DNA from 4 places in the Kitasatospora sp. NPDC032150 genome. Region 3 is predicted to be linked to each of the others. Evidence: riboswitches for the same ligand, from Rfam matches in the RefSeq annotation. Region 3 holds a riboswitch; each other region holds the start of a gene.
The links. A riboswitch is a leader RNA that binds a small molecule or an ion and turns the genes downstream of it on or off. The one in region 3 is predicted to bind cobalamin.
Positions count from the first base shown of each region.

Region 1: linked by a shared signal. The riboswitch ahead of nicT (Nickel transporter NicT) and the one ahead of cobN (cobaltochelatase subunit CobN) in region 3 are both predicted to bind cobalamin.
Region 2: linked by a shared signal. The riboswitch ahead of ACZ5ON_RS20985 (cobalamin biosynthesis protein) and the one ahead of cobN (cobaltochelatase subunit CobN) in region 3 are both predicted to bind cobalamin.
Region 4: linked by a shared signal. The riboswitch ahead of ACZ5ON_RS12485 (ribonucleoside-diphosphate reductase subunit alpha) and the one ahead of cobN (cobaltochelatase subunit CobN) in region 3 are both predicted to bind cobalamin.

Region 1 covers NZ_JBVIMH010000002.1:407,426-410,612, forward strand. The annotation lists gene ACZ5ON_RS04200 (TetR/AcrR family transcriptional regulator) at 1-419, opposite strand, end outside; gene ACZ5ON_RS04205 (ArsR/SmtB family transcription factor) at 520-882, opposite strand; cobalamin riboswitch at 967-1,182, shown strand; gene nicT (Nickel transporter NicT) at 1,214-2,311, shown strand; partial or broken gene ACZ5ON_RS04215 (peroxiredoxin) at 2,560-3,174, shown strand.
Region 2 covers NZ_JBVIMH010000017.1:75,851-79,037, forward strand. The annotation lists gene ACZ5ON_RS20980 (alpha/beta hydrolase family protein) at 1-752, opposite strand, end outside; cobalamin riboswitch at 982-1,181, shown strand; gene ACZ5ON_RS20985 (cobalamin biosynthesis protein) at 1,302-2,258, shown strand; gene ACZ5ON_RS20990 (cobyric acid synthase) at 2,314-3,187, shown strand, end outside.
Region 3 covers NZ_JBVIMH010000012.1:58,537-61,723, forward strand. The annotation lists gene cobN (cobaltochelatase subunit CobN) at 1-1,294, opposite strand, end outside; cobalamin riboswitch at 1,528-1,679, opposite strand; gene ACZ5ON_RS16250 (cobalamin biosynthesis protein CobG) at 1,754-2,995, shown strand; gene ACZ5ON_RS16255 (precorrin-8X methylmutase) at 2,992-3,187, shown strand, end outside.
Region 4 covers NZ_JBVIMH010000008.1:143,229-146,415, reverse strand. The annotation lists gene ACZ5ON_RS12485 (ribonucleoside-diphosphate reductase subunit alpha) at 1-1,949, opposite strand, end outside; cobalamin riboswitch at 2,107-2,264, opposite strand; gene ACZ5ON_RS12480 (GNAT family N-acetyltransferase) at 2,318-2,812, opposite strand.

The sequences.
Region 1 (3,187 bases), on a different contig from region 3:
AGTTGCAGCACCGGGGCGGGGCGGCGGGCCATCGGGACGCTCAGCGGACGGATGGCCACCAGCGGCAGGATCTCGGGGTGGGCGTGCGCCACCGAGGCGGAGGCAGCGGCGATCCGGCGCAGTTCCGCTCGCCAGGCCTGGCCGCCTCCGGCCGGCGCGGTGGCCTCGGCCGAGCTCCGCAGCAGGGTGATCACCTCGGCGAAGTAGGCCTCCACCAGGCCGTCCAGCAGGGCTTCCTTGCCCGGGGTGTAGCGGTAGATGGCCATCGACTCCACGCCCAGGTCGGCGGCCAGCCGGCGCATGGTGAGCGCGCCCAGGCCCTCCCGGTCGACCAGCGAGACGGCCGTGGCGAGCACCAGGGGCCGGCTCAGCCGTCCGCGCTTCTCGGGAGAGCCCCGCTCGGGCTCCGCTGCTGCCATCTCCGCCTCCCTCGCCGTGCCCGCGGGGATCGGTCGTCAGCTGACAACAGAAGGATACAAGCCACGCACCGGCCGTCGGGAGGATCGGGCGCACCGCAGCTCAGTCCTGGTGGCCCAGCACCCCGTGTGCCAGTACCTCGGCGACGGCGGGGTCGACCAGCCGGTAGCGGATGATCCGCCCGTCGCGCTCGCCGGCGACCAGCCCGGCGGCGCGCAGCAGGCGCAGCGCCTGGGAGACCGCCGGGTCGCGCATGCCGGTGGCGACGGCGAGGTCGGTGACGGCGAGCGGTCCCGTCTCGTGGAGGGCGAGCAGCAGGGAGAGCCGTCCCGGGTCGGCGAGCAGGGCGAAGCGTTCGGCCCAGGACCGGACGTGCTCGGTGTCGCCGATCGCGGCGATCGCCTCGCAGACCCGGTGCCCGTCGATGGTCCTGCGGTCGGCGCGGTCGGCGGGGACGAGATGCATGACAGGCATTCTCGCAGCAGTGTCACCTGTGATACCCGACACCTGCACAGCTGTGCAGGCTTGCAGCGGTACCGTACGGCCCCCTACCGTTGTGCCCGCCGTGGTGCTCGGGAAGACCGGTGACGGACTCTCAGGAGTCCCAGACCGGAGCGGCCCTCGCCACTGTGATCGGGAAGTACCGGCACCATCCCCGCCCCCGCCAGGGACGGGCGGCCACTGGACGAGAACGCGTCCGGGAAGGCCGGGTGCGGGTGCGTTCGACCCGTCAGCCAGGAGACCGGCCACGGCATCTCACGAACTGATCCACGAGGTGCTGGAGCGTGACCCGCAGATGACCCTGCCCAGAACCGATGCCGCTCCGGCGGCGGCCCCCGCCCTGCCCGCCTTCCGCTGGAAGCGCGAGGACACCGTACGGACCGCCGGTCTGATGGCGGTGATCCTGGCCATGCACGTGCTGGCCTTCGGAGTCCTGATCCTCCTGGTGGCGCCGGAGAAGTACCAGGTCGGAACCCAGGTCTACGGGATCGGCCTCGGCGTGACCGCGTACACCCTGGGGATGCGGCACGCCTTCGACGCCGACCACATCGCCGTCATCGACAACACCACCCGCAAGCTGATGGCCGACGGCAAGCGCCCGGTCTCGGTGGGCTTCTGGTTCGCGCTCGGCCACTCCTCGATGGTGGTCATCATGGCCGCGCTGGTGGCCGGCGGTGCCGCGCTGGCCGGGACGCTGATGGACGACCAGTCCACGACCCACCAGGTGCTCGGCATGATAGGCACCACCGCCTCAGGGGTGTTCCTCTACCTGATCGCCGCGCTCAACCTGGCCGCGCTGGTGGGGATCGCGAAGGTGTTCCGGGCGATGCGCGCGGGCCAGTACGACGAGCGCGAGCTGGAAGCGCACCTCAACTCGCGCGGTCTGATGAACCGGATCCTCTCCCGGGCCACCCGCTCGATCACCCGGCCGGGCCAGATGTTCCCCGTCGGCATGGTGCTCGGTCTCGGCTTCGACACCGCGACCGAGGTCACCCTGATGGTGATGGCGGGTTCGGGTGCGGCGGCCGGTCTGCCCTGGTACGCCATCGTCTGCCTGCCCCTGCTGTTCGCGGCCGGAATGAGCCTGTTCGACACCCTCGACGGCACCTTCATGAACTTCGCGTACCAGTGGGCGTTCTCCAACCCGGTTCGCAAGGTGTACTACAACCTGACCATCACCGGTCTCTCCGTCGCGGTCGCCTTCATCATCGGGACCATCGAACTGGTCGGCGTCCTGCACGAGAAGCTGGACCTCACAGACCCGGTGACGGGCTGGATCGCCGGACTGAGTCTGGACAACGTCGGGTTCGTGATCGTCGGCCTGTTCCTCGTGGTCTGGATCGCGGCGATCGGCTACTGGCGCTTCGCCAAGGTCGAGCAGCGCTGGTCCTGAACCGGGCCCTGGCCGACCCGCGCCGATCCCCGGACAACGTACAACCCGCCCGGCTTCCGGGCAGGTTGGTGGTCGGCCGGGGATCGGGGGAGTCGTACTGCCCAAGACCGAGGCGAAGCCGCACAACTGGCGGATCGGGGGTCGGGAGTACGGCCGGCACGAGGAGCGCCGCGGCCGCCGCTCCGCGTACCAGTCGCCGGTGCCGGCCCGCAGCGCGCTGGTGGTGATCGACATGGTGCCGTCGCCGACGCGGGCGCGGCCCGCTGCGACAACTGGTCGCCCTCCAGGACTGGGGCGACGGCTGGCTGCTGGGCGACGGCACGCCCACGGCCACCACCACCGACGCCTCCCGGGAGGCGGAGCGCGTACACGGCCTGCTCGGCACCCGGATCCCCGAGCTGCTGCTCCCGGGCGCCGACGGCGAGCCGCACGACCCCGTCGCCGCCCCCGCCACCGTCATCTACTGCTTTCCCGGAGCCTTCGCCCGGCCCGAGTCCTACCCGCCCGGCTGGTCCGCGGTACCCGGCGCGCCCGGCTGCACCCTGGAGTCGGTGACCTACCGGGACCGGCTCGCCGAGTTCACCGCAGCGGGCGCCGCCGTGCACGGCGTCTCCACGCAGCGACCGGACGAGCAGCGCGCCTTCGCCGCGGCCGAACGCCTCGGCCTCCCGCTGCTCTCCGACCTCGCCTTCGGCTTCACCGGTGCACTGCGCCTGCCCACGGTCCGGGCCGCCGGAACCACCAGGCTGAAGCGGCTGACCCTGGTGGCCGACCGGGACGGCGTCATCCGCGAGGTGCTCTACCCCATCCTCGACATCACCGCGAGCGTGACGGCGGCGCTTGCTGCGGTCCGGGCGCTGTGACGCGCCGGGACCA
Region 2 (3,187 bases), on a different contig from region 3:
GCGACCGACTCCCGCCGGGTGGACCTGGCGGCGGTCAGCAGGCACATCGTGGCGCCCAACGACCAGCCGTACAGCACGACCCGTCCCGCGCCGCTCTCCAGGGCGAGCCTTACGGCCGCCTCGACGTCCCGCCACTCGGTCTCGCCGAAGTGGCCGAGTCCGTCCGGTGAGTGCGGGGTGCCGGCGTCGCCCCGGTAGGTCACGGTCAGCGTCGGCAGTTTCAGCGAGTTCAGCACCGGGAGCACCGGGAGCGCCTGGGTGCGGTCGGCGCCCGGGCCGTGCACCAGGATCACCCAGGTGCCGCGCATGGCGTGGACGTACCAGGCGGGCAGCATTCCGAGGTCGCCCTGGGCGGCGGTCTCGGTGAAGTCGAGGCCGAGGGCGGTGGCCGGGTCACCGAGGTAGACCCGGGGGGTCAGCTCGACCTCGGTGCCGACGTCGAGGGTGCCGCTGTCGGCACGCTCCAGCCGGCGGGTGACGGTCTGGATGTCGGTGCGCAGCACCCCGCCGACCACCGCGTGGCCGCCGCCGGCCCACTCCAACGCGTACCGGCCCGCGCGTACGGTCTGAGGGGCCCGGGTGAGGGTGACGTGTCCGGCGGCGATCTCGTGCACCCGCAGTGTGGCCGCCTGGCCCGGCTTCCCGGGCTGCGGACGGACCGTGCGCTCGGACACCCTTCGGCCGATCAGGATGACGGCCGCTCCGGCTCCTACTGCGGTGGCCGCCACGGCGGCGGCGGTTCCCCAACGCATGGCGCTCCCCGGTGTGAGCTTCGTGGACGGTACCTTCCAGTCCACTCTCCGCACGGCTGGCCTGCCACCGGGGCGTAGTCCGTCCGTGCGGACGGCGGGCCGGGCCTTCGCGGGGGCGGGCAGCCGGGCGCTCCGCGGAGCCGACGCCACCCCGTGCGGCGTGCCGCGCGGTGGGCGCTGGACGGCCGAGGCGGCTGTGATCAAGCCCTCCGCGCGGTCTGTTGACTCCCGGTCGCGGACCGTGGTGGGATCTTTCAGCCAAACGGAGGCATGCAGAGGAAGCCGGTGCGAATCCGGCGCGGTCCCGCCACTGTCACCGGGGAGCACGCTCGACTCATGGTCACGGCGGTCCGGTCGTCCGGCTGCTGGGAGGCCCGAGGGCGTGTCCGACCCGGGAGCCAGGAGACTCTCTCCCCCGGTACGTCGATCCAGGGCGCGGACCCTGAGTGAGGACACGCACGCGATGCAGGCTGCCCTGGCCGCTGTTCGGCCGCCGTTCGACCGGGCCGTGCCCGCCCTCCGGTCCGCCTCCGCCGCCGTGTCCGCACCGTGCCCCGCCTGAACCGCGCCGCCGCCTTCGCCCTGGGCAGTGTCGCCGGCTACCTGGCCGACGCCGTCCTCGCCGACCCCCGCCGCGGGCATCCGGTAGCCGTCTTCGGTGCCGCCGCCGGGCGGCTGGAGCGCGCGCTCTGGCGCGACCGGCGGGCGGCGGGCGCCGGGTACACCGCCGTGTGCGTCGGTTCGGTCGCGGCCGGGGCGCACCTCGCCGAGCGGGCGCTCGGGCGCAGCCGGTACGGGCGGGCGGCGCTGGCCGCCGCCGCGACCTGGACGGTGCTCGGCGGTACCTCGCTCACCCGGGAGGCCAGGACCATCGGCCACTCGCTGCGGGCCGGCGATCTGGCCGCCGCCCGGGAGCGGCTGCCGCACCTGTGCGGCCGCGACCCCAGCACGCTGGACGAGCAGCAGATCGCCCGCGCCGTCGTCGAGTCGGTGGCCGAGAACACCGCCGACGCCGTGGTCAACGCGCTGGCCTGGGGTGCGCTGGCCGGTACGCCGGGGCTGCTCGCCTTCCGGGCCGTCAACACGCTGGACGCGATGGTCGGTCACCGCTCGCCGCGCCATCTGCGCTTCGGCTGGGCCTCGGCCCGGCTGGACGACGTGGCCGGCTGGCCCGGTGCCCGGCTGACCGCCCTGCTCGCGGTGGCCGCCGCGCCCGAGCCGCGGACCGCCTGGCGGGTCTGGCGCCGGGACGGCTCCGCGCACCCGAGCCCCAATGCCGGGCAGGCCGAGTCGGCCTTCGCCGGGGCGCTCGGGGTGCGGCTGGGCGGGACGCTGCGCTACGGCGAGCGGGTGGAGCACCGGCCGGTGCTCGGTGGGGAGTTGCGGCCGGTTGAAGTGGCGGACATCGAGCGCGCGTGTCAGCTCTCCCGACGGGTCGGGGCGTTGGCGCTGGCGGTCACCGTGACCGGGCGGGCGCTGTGGACCTGGCGGCGGGGTCGGTCGTGAGCGGCGGAGTGGGAACGACCGGCCCGGATGAGACTGTTGAGCGGAGTGGAGGAGCATGAGCGGGGCACTGCTGGTCGCCGGGACGACCTCGGACGCGGGCAAGAGCGTGGTCACGGCGGGCATCTGCCGCTGGCTGGCCCGGCAGGGCGTGCGGGTGGCGCCGTTCAAGGCGCAGAACATGTCGCTCAACTCCTTCGTCACCGCCGACGGTGCCGAGATCGGCCGCGCCCAGGCGATGCAGGCGCAGGCCGCCCGCATCGAGCCGGAGGCGGCGATGAACCCCGTGCTGCTGAAGCCCGGCGGCGACGGCCGTAGTCAGGTGGTGCTGCTCGGCAGGCCGGTCGCCGAGGTGGGCGCGCTGGACTACCGCGAGCGCAAGCCCGTACTGCTGGAGCGGGCCCTGGAGTGCCTGGCCGATCTGCGCAGCCGGTACGAGGTGGTGGTCTGCGAGGGCGCGGGCTCGCCGGCCGAGATCAATCTGCGGGACCGGGACATCGCCAACATGGGGCTGGCCACGGCCGCCGGACTGCCGGTGGTGGTGGTCGGGGACATCGACCGGGGCGGGGTCTTCGCCGCGATGTACGGCACGCTGGCGCTGCTCTCGGCCGAGGACCAACGGCATGTCGCGGGCTGGTTCGTCAACAAGTTCCGGGGCGACGCCCGGCTGCTGGCACCCGGTCTGGAGATGCTGCGCCAGCTGACGGGCCGCCCGGTGCTCGGCACCCTGCCGATGCTCTCCGGGCTGTGGCTGGACGCCGAGGACTCGCTCGACCTGACCACGGTGGTGGACCGGGCGGAGGCGAGCGGGCCGGTCGGCCGGGACGTCCTGCGGGTGGCGGTGGTGCGCTTCCCGAGGCTCTCCAACTTCACCGACGTGGACGCGCTGGCGCAGGAGCCCGGCGTGCTGGTCCGCTGGGCGACCCGGCCCG
Region 3 (3,187 bases):
CGTCACCCTCGTGGGAGGGCTCGCTGACTCGCCCGCTCGCCTCCGGGCCCTCGTACCCGGTGCCGACGTTCCTCTCTCCGGCGCTCTCTCGTTCCTCGGTCGCTTGTCGTTCGTCGCTTTCGGCACCGGCGGGCCCTTCAGCTCGGGGCGGGGCGGTGTCCAGCCCCGGCAGTTCGTCGCCCAGGTCCATGCCCTCCTCGCGCAGCCGGTGCAGCAGGCGGACCGCGCTGGCCGGGGTGTCCAGGCCGACCGCGTTGCCGACCCTGGCGTGCTTGGTCGGGTACGCGGACAGCACCAGCGCCAACCGCCGCTCGGCGGGCGGGACATGGCGCAGCCGGGCGTGCCGGACCGCGATGCCCGCGACCCGGGCGGCGCGCTCGGGGTCGGCGGTGTAGACGGTCAGGCCGTCCTCGTCCAGCTCCTTGAAGGAGAACGGGACGGTGATCAGGCGGCCGTCGAACTCGGGCACGGCGACCTGGGTGGCGGTGTCCAGCGGGGAGAGACCGTCGTCGCTGTCCTCCCACTGGGCACGCGACCAGGTCAGGCAGAGCGCCTGCAGGATCGGACGGTCGAGCGCGGCGAGCGCACCCGCGTCCCAGGCCTCCTCGTCACCTCCCGCCTGCGCGTCGGCCGGACGGGTGCCGCCGGCGGCCAGCACGGTGGTGACGATCGCGTCGGCCCGGCCGAGTTCGGCGAGCAGTTCGGGCTCGGCGCCGCGCAGCGAGGCGCAGTACAGCGGCTTCGGGCGGCCGCCCTGGTCCTCGATCGCCTGGCACAGGGCCTCGACGAAAGCGGTGTTGCCGCTCATGTGGTGGGCGCGGTAGTAGAGCACCGCGACGACGGGGCCCTCGGTGGTCCGCGGGGTGCGCTCCAGCGGGCCCCAGGCCGGGGCCGAGGCGGGCGGGGCGAAACCGTGGCCGGTCAGCAGCACGGTGTCGGAGAGGAAGGCGCCGAGTTCGGCCAGGTTGGCCGCGCCGCCGTGCGCCAGGTAGGCGTGCGCCTCGGCGGCGATCCCGGCGGGGACGGTGGACAGCTCCATCAGCTGGGCGTCCGGCGCCTGCTCACCCGTCAGCACGACCACCGGACGCGGGCCGGCCAGCAGCGCGTCCAGGCCGTCCTGCCAGGCGCGGCGGCCGCCGAGCAGCCGGACGACCACCAGGTCGGTGCCCTCCAGCAGCGCGGGCAGGTCCTCGGCGGTCAGCCGGGCCGGGTTCCCGAGGCGGTAGCGGACCGGGCCCGCACTGGCGCGGGCGCTCAGCAGGTCGGTGTCGGAGGTGGAAAGCAGCAGGATCACGCGACGGCCCTCCCGGCCAGGTCGGCGCCCCGTGCCGAAAGGTGTGCCGCCCGCGGCCGAGCCGCTGGTTGGCGCTGTGAGAGCGCTGAGCGACAGCCTGCCGGCGATGGAGGGAGCGCAGGAGTGATGGGTGCCAGCGCCGGCTCAGCCCGCCCGTCGAGCGGGCGGGGCGCAGCAGCGCGTGCGGGCATGCGGAAGCGCACAGGTCTCAGGCCTTCCTCGGGGTCCGCGCCCCGGGCTAAGGGAGGACGGCAGGAGTTCCTGGCTCCCACGGCGGTGAACCGTGGTCACAGTGGCGGGACCGCACCGGATTTGCACCGGTTTCCTCCCCTTGGCGCCGTCGCTGGCGTGGACGGCCCACAGGACCGCCCGGGAGCATCGTACGGGGTGCGGCTGAGCTGGGGGAGTGTGATCTGTTCGGGCGGTGCATCCGGAACGGCAATCTGTATGCTCGCCGCCATGCCACCCGTACCCGACTCCGTCGCACCGGGCCCCGGTACGCCTGACCGCGGGCGTTCGGACGCCTGTCCGGGGGCCCTTCGTCTGCACACCGCCGACGACGGCGCCCTCGCCAGGATCCGCGTACCCGGCGGATCGCTGACGATCAGTCAGGCGATCGTGCTGGCCGACGCGGCCGAGGAGCTGGGCGACGGCGCACTCGAGACCACCTCGCGCGGCAACGTCCAACTGCGCGGCCTGCCTCCGGACTCCGGTCGTGAACTCGGCCGCCGCCTGCGCGACGCCGGCCTGCTGCCCTCGAAGACCCATGAGCGGGTCCGCAACATCGTCGCCTCCCCGACCGCCGGGCTGGACGGCCTCGGCCACGCCGATGTCCAGGACTGGGTGCGGGAACTCGACCGGCGGCTGTGCGCGAGTGAGAGCGCGGCCAGCCTCTCCGGCAAGTTCCTCTTCGCCCTGGACGACGGGCGCGGCGACGTCGCCGCACTGGACGCCGATGTGACATTGATCGCAACCGCAGGCGGTGGCGCCCTGCTGCGCCTCGGTCGCGCCGCCACCGCCCGCCCGGTGCCGCCCGGCGGTGCCGCCGAGCACGCGGTCCGCGCCGCCGAGGAGTTCCTGGACGCACTGCGCGCCAGCGGCGCCAAGGCCTGGCACCTGCGCGAGGTACCCGGACTGCTCGACCCGGGCGCCGAACCGCTGCCCGCGCTGCCGGCCGCCACTCCTGCCCCGGGCGCACTGCCCGGTGGACTCTCCGTGGGCCTGCGCTTCGGCCGGATGAGCGCCGCACGGTGGCGGCTGCTGGCCGCCGCCTCGGCCGGCGAGCTGCGGCTGACCCCCTGGCGCGGGATCGTCCTGCCGGGGGCGCCGGCCGACCGGCTGCCCGAGCTGGCCGCGGCCGGCTTCCGCACCGACCCCGGCTCGGCCTGGGAACGGGCCAGCGCCTGCACCGGACTGCCCGGCTGCGTCAAGTCGTGTGCCGACGTACGGGCCGATGCCGCACGGGCGTTGGACGCGGCGCGGGCCCCGGCCGGTGCCGGTCAACTGCCCGTGCACTGGTCCGGCTGCGAGCGGCGCTGCGGGCATCCGGCGGGGGAGTGGGTGGACGTCCTGGCCACCGGGCAGGGCTACCGGGTGACCCGCGTCGGTCCCGGGGTCGAGGCCCCGGGGTCGGGAGTGTCAGTGGATGTGTCGACGGAACAGATGGCGGAGGCGGTAGCCGAAGCCCGGAGGACCAAGTGATCGAGTACGAGAAGGACGGCGCGGCCATCTACCGCCAGTCCTTTGCCACCATCCGGGCCGAGGCCGAACTGGCCCACCTGCCCGCCGACGTGGCGCAGGTCGCCGTGCGGATGATCCACGCGTGCGGTATGACCGACCTGGTCGACGACCTGCTCTGGTCGCCCGGCGTGGTCGCGAGCGCGCGCGCCGCGC
Region 4 (3,187 bases), on a different contig from region 3:
AGGAACTCACCGGACAGGGTCTCGCGCTTGAACAGGTTCGAGACCTGCGGCTCGATGCACTCGTACACACCGGCGATGGACGCGATGGTCGCGGTCGGCGCGATGGCGAGCAGCAGGGAGTTGCGCAGACCGGTCTCGGCGATCTTGGCGCGCAGGGCGTCCCAGCGCTCGGTCCACTGCGGGGTCACGTCGTAGTGGTCGATGTGCAGCTGGCCGCGGGCGGCGCGGGTCTCGCCGTACGCCTCGTGCCGGCCGAACTGCTCGGCCAGCTCGCTGGAGCGCTCGTACGCGGTGAGCATGATGCGCTCGGCGATCAGCGTGGAGAGCTGCTGGGCCTCGGCGGTGTCGAAGTCCAGGCGGAGCTTGAAGAAGACGTCCTGCAGGCCCATCACGCCCAGACCCACCGGCCGCCAGCGGGAGTTGGAGGTGCCGGCCTCGGTGGTCGGGTAGAAGTTGATGTCGATGACCCGGTCCAGGAAGGTCACGGCGGTGCGCACGGTGGCGTCCAGCCGCTCCCAGTCCATCGCGTTCAGCAGGTCACCGGCGGACGCGCCCTCGGCGACGTGCGCGCCGAGGTTGACCGAGCCGAGGTTGCAGACGGCCGTCTCGGAGTCGTCGGTGACCTCCAGGATCTCGGTGCAGAGGTTGGAGGAGTGCACCGTACGGCCCGGCAGGGCGGTCTGGTTGGCGGCCCGGTTGGAGGCGTCCTTGAAGGTCATCCAGCCGTTGCCGGTCTGCGCCAGGGTGCGCATCATCCGGGCGTACAGGGTCTGCGCCGGGATGGTGCGGACCGCCTTGCCGGCCTGCTCGGCCTTGCGGTACGCCTCGTCGAACTCCTCGCCCCACAGGTCGACCAGCTCGGGGACGTCGGCCGGGGAGAACAGCGACCAGTCCTCGTTGGCGTTGACCCGGCGCATGAACTCGTCCGGGATCCAGTGCGCCAGGTTGAGGTTGTGGGTCCGGCGGGCCTCCTCGCCGGTGTTGTCGCGGAGCTCCAGGAACTCCTCGATGTCGGCGTGCCAGGTCTCCAGGTAGACGCAGGCCGCGCCCTTGCGGCGGCCGCCCTGGTTGACCGCGGCGACCGAGGAGTCCAGGGTGCGCAGGAACGGCACGATGCCGTTGGACTTGCCGTTGGTGCCCCGGATCAGGCTGCCGCGCGAGCGGATCCGGGAGTAGGACAGGCCGATGCCGCCGGCGTGCTTGGACAGCCGGGCGATCTGCGCGTAGCGGTTGTAGATCGAGTCCAGGTTGTCCAGCGGCGAGTCCAGCAGGTAGCAGCTGGACATCTGCGGGTGCTTGGTGCCGGAGTTGAAGAGCGTCGGGGAGGAGGTCAGGTACTCCAGGCGGCTCATCAGCCGGTAGAGCTCGGCCACCTCGGCCACCGACTGCTCGCTGTCGCCCACCGCGAGGCCCGCCGCCACGCGGAGCAGGAAGTGCTGCGGGGTCTCGATCACCATGCGGGTGATCGGGTGGCGCAGCAGGTAGCGGGACTGCACGGTGCGCAGGCCGAAGTACTCGAAGCGGTCGTCGCCCGACAGGTCGATCAGGGCGTCGAAGGCCTCGGCGTGCTTGGCGACCAGGGCGGCGGTGGCGTCGCCGATCAGGCCCTCGGCGTGGCCGACGGCGATCGAGGCGGAGAACGACACGGCACCCTGGCTCATCGCCTCGTCGGCGATCTCCATGGCGAGCAGGCGGGCGGCCAGCTTCGAGTACTGGGGGTCCTCGGCGATCATCGACGCGGCGGCCTCCACGGCCAGCCCGCGCAGCTCGGCGAAGTCCGAGCCGGCGTGGCGGCCGCGCAGCGCGGCGGCGGCGACGTGGCCGGGGTCCACCTGGGGGAGGTCCACGCTGCGGTCGGTGAGGAGCCGAAGCAGTGCCGCACCGGGGTCGGTCTGGGCGGTGGCGGCGGAACCCTGGGAAGGCAGGGCAACTGAGGCAGCGATGGTCAAGGCGCTTCTCTCCTGGCGGCGGCGTCGGATGAGGGTCATCCGGACCGACATGAGCGCAGGGAGGTGCAGCACGACCGGGGACCGACGCGCTCTCTACCCCCTGGCCCACCCGCGAGGCCCGGACGTACTGCGGTGCTGCAAGGCATCTGCGGGGAAGCCGTGTGGCACACCGTCGGCAGGTAACCGGACTTGCGGGGGCCTGGAGAGCCGCCCGCTCACCGCTGCGGGGCAGTCCCGGATTCACACCGGGTTCCCCTGCTTCGACAGCGAGAGCGAGCATACATGTTGTGGCGGTCCGACGATGCGGCACCACATGTAGTGCCGTGTGTCGCAGGCGGACCAACCGCGTGGTTGTGCGGGAGGGGTGTTCAGAAGGTGATCGAGTACACCATCAGGTCGATCCCGGGAGCCGCCGTCCAGTCCCGGTCGGGGGTCCGGACGAAGCCCAGGCGCTCGTAGATCCGGTGCGCCGCCTTCATCGCCGGGCGGGTCGAGAAGGCCATCCCGGCCAGCCGGAGCTCCCGGCAGCGGGCCATCGCGGCGCGGACCAGGGCCTCCCCGGCGCCGCGTCCGCGGGCCGCCGCGCCGACCGCCAGCATCCGGATCTCGCCCTCGTGCGGCTCGGCGATGTCGGCCCACTCGGTGCCGCCGACCGCGAGGGTCACACAGCCGAGGACCTGCCGGGTGTGCGGGTCGAGCGCGACGAGGAGTTCGGCCTCCTCGTTGCGGCGCCCGGTGTCCCGGAGGAGCTGGACGTAGCCGCTGTCCGGCGAGGTGTGACCGTCGCCCACGAACGCCTCGACCGTGACTTCACCTGCGGCTTCGAGGTCCTCTTCGAGGGCGCGGCGGATGAGGATGCCCATCCGGACAGTGTGCCCGACGGGAGGGGGCCCACGGCAGCCAGGGTGGCGGGCGGGCGGGTGCCGGCGAGGGGCGTGGCGCCGGCCGGAGGGCTCGCCGGGCGGGCGCCGGCGGGGAGCGGGGGCGCGCTGGCGGGGAAGGCGGAGGCGGCCGGCATGGTGCCGTACAGGCGGTCGGGAAGAACCGGGGCGGAAGGGTGGTTGGGGTCGTCGTGACCGTCGTCAGGACCACCGTAGCCGCCGCCCGGGCCGGGCCCGCGGCCGCGGCCGGTCAGCTCACGGCCGATCAGGAAGCCCAGCAGTCCGAAGCCGCTGATGGTGCCGATCAGGCCGAGCGAGGTCGCGAGGGTCTCGGGAGTCATGTCCTCCACCCTCGTC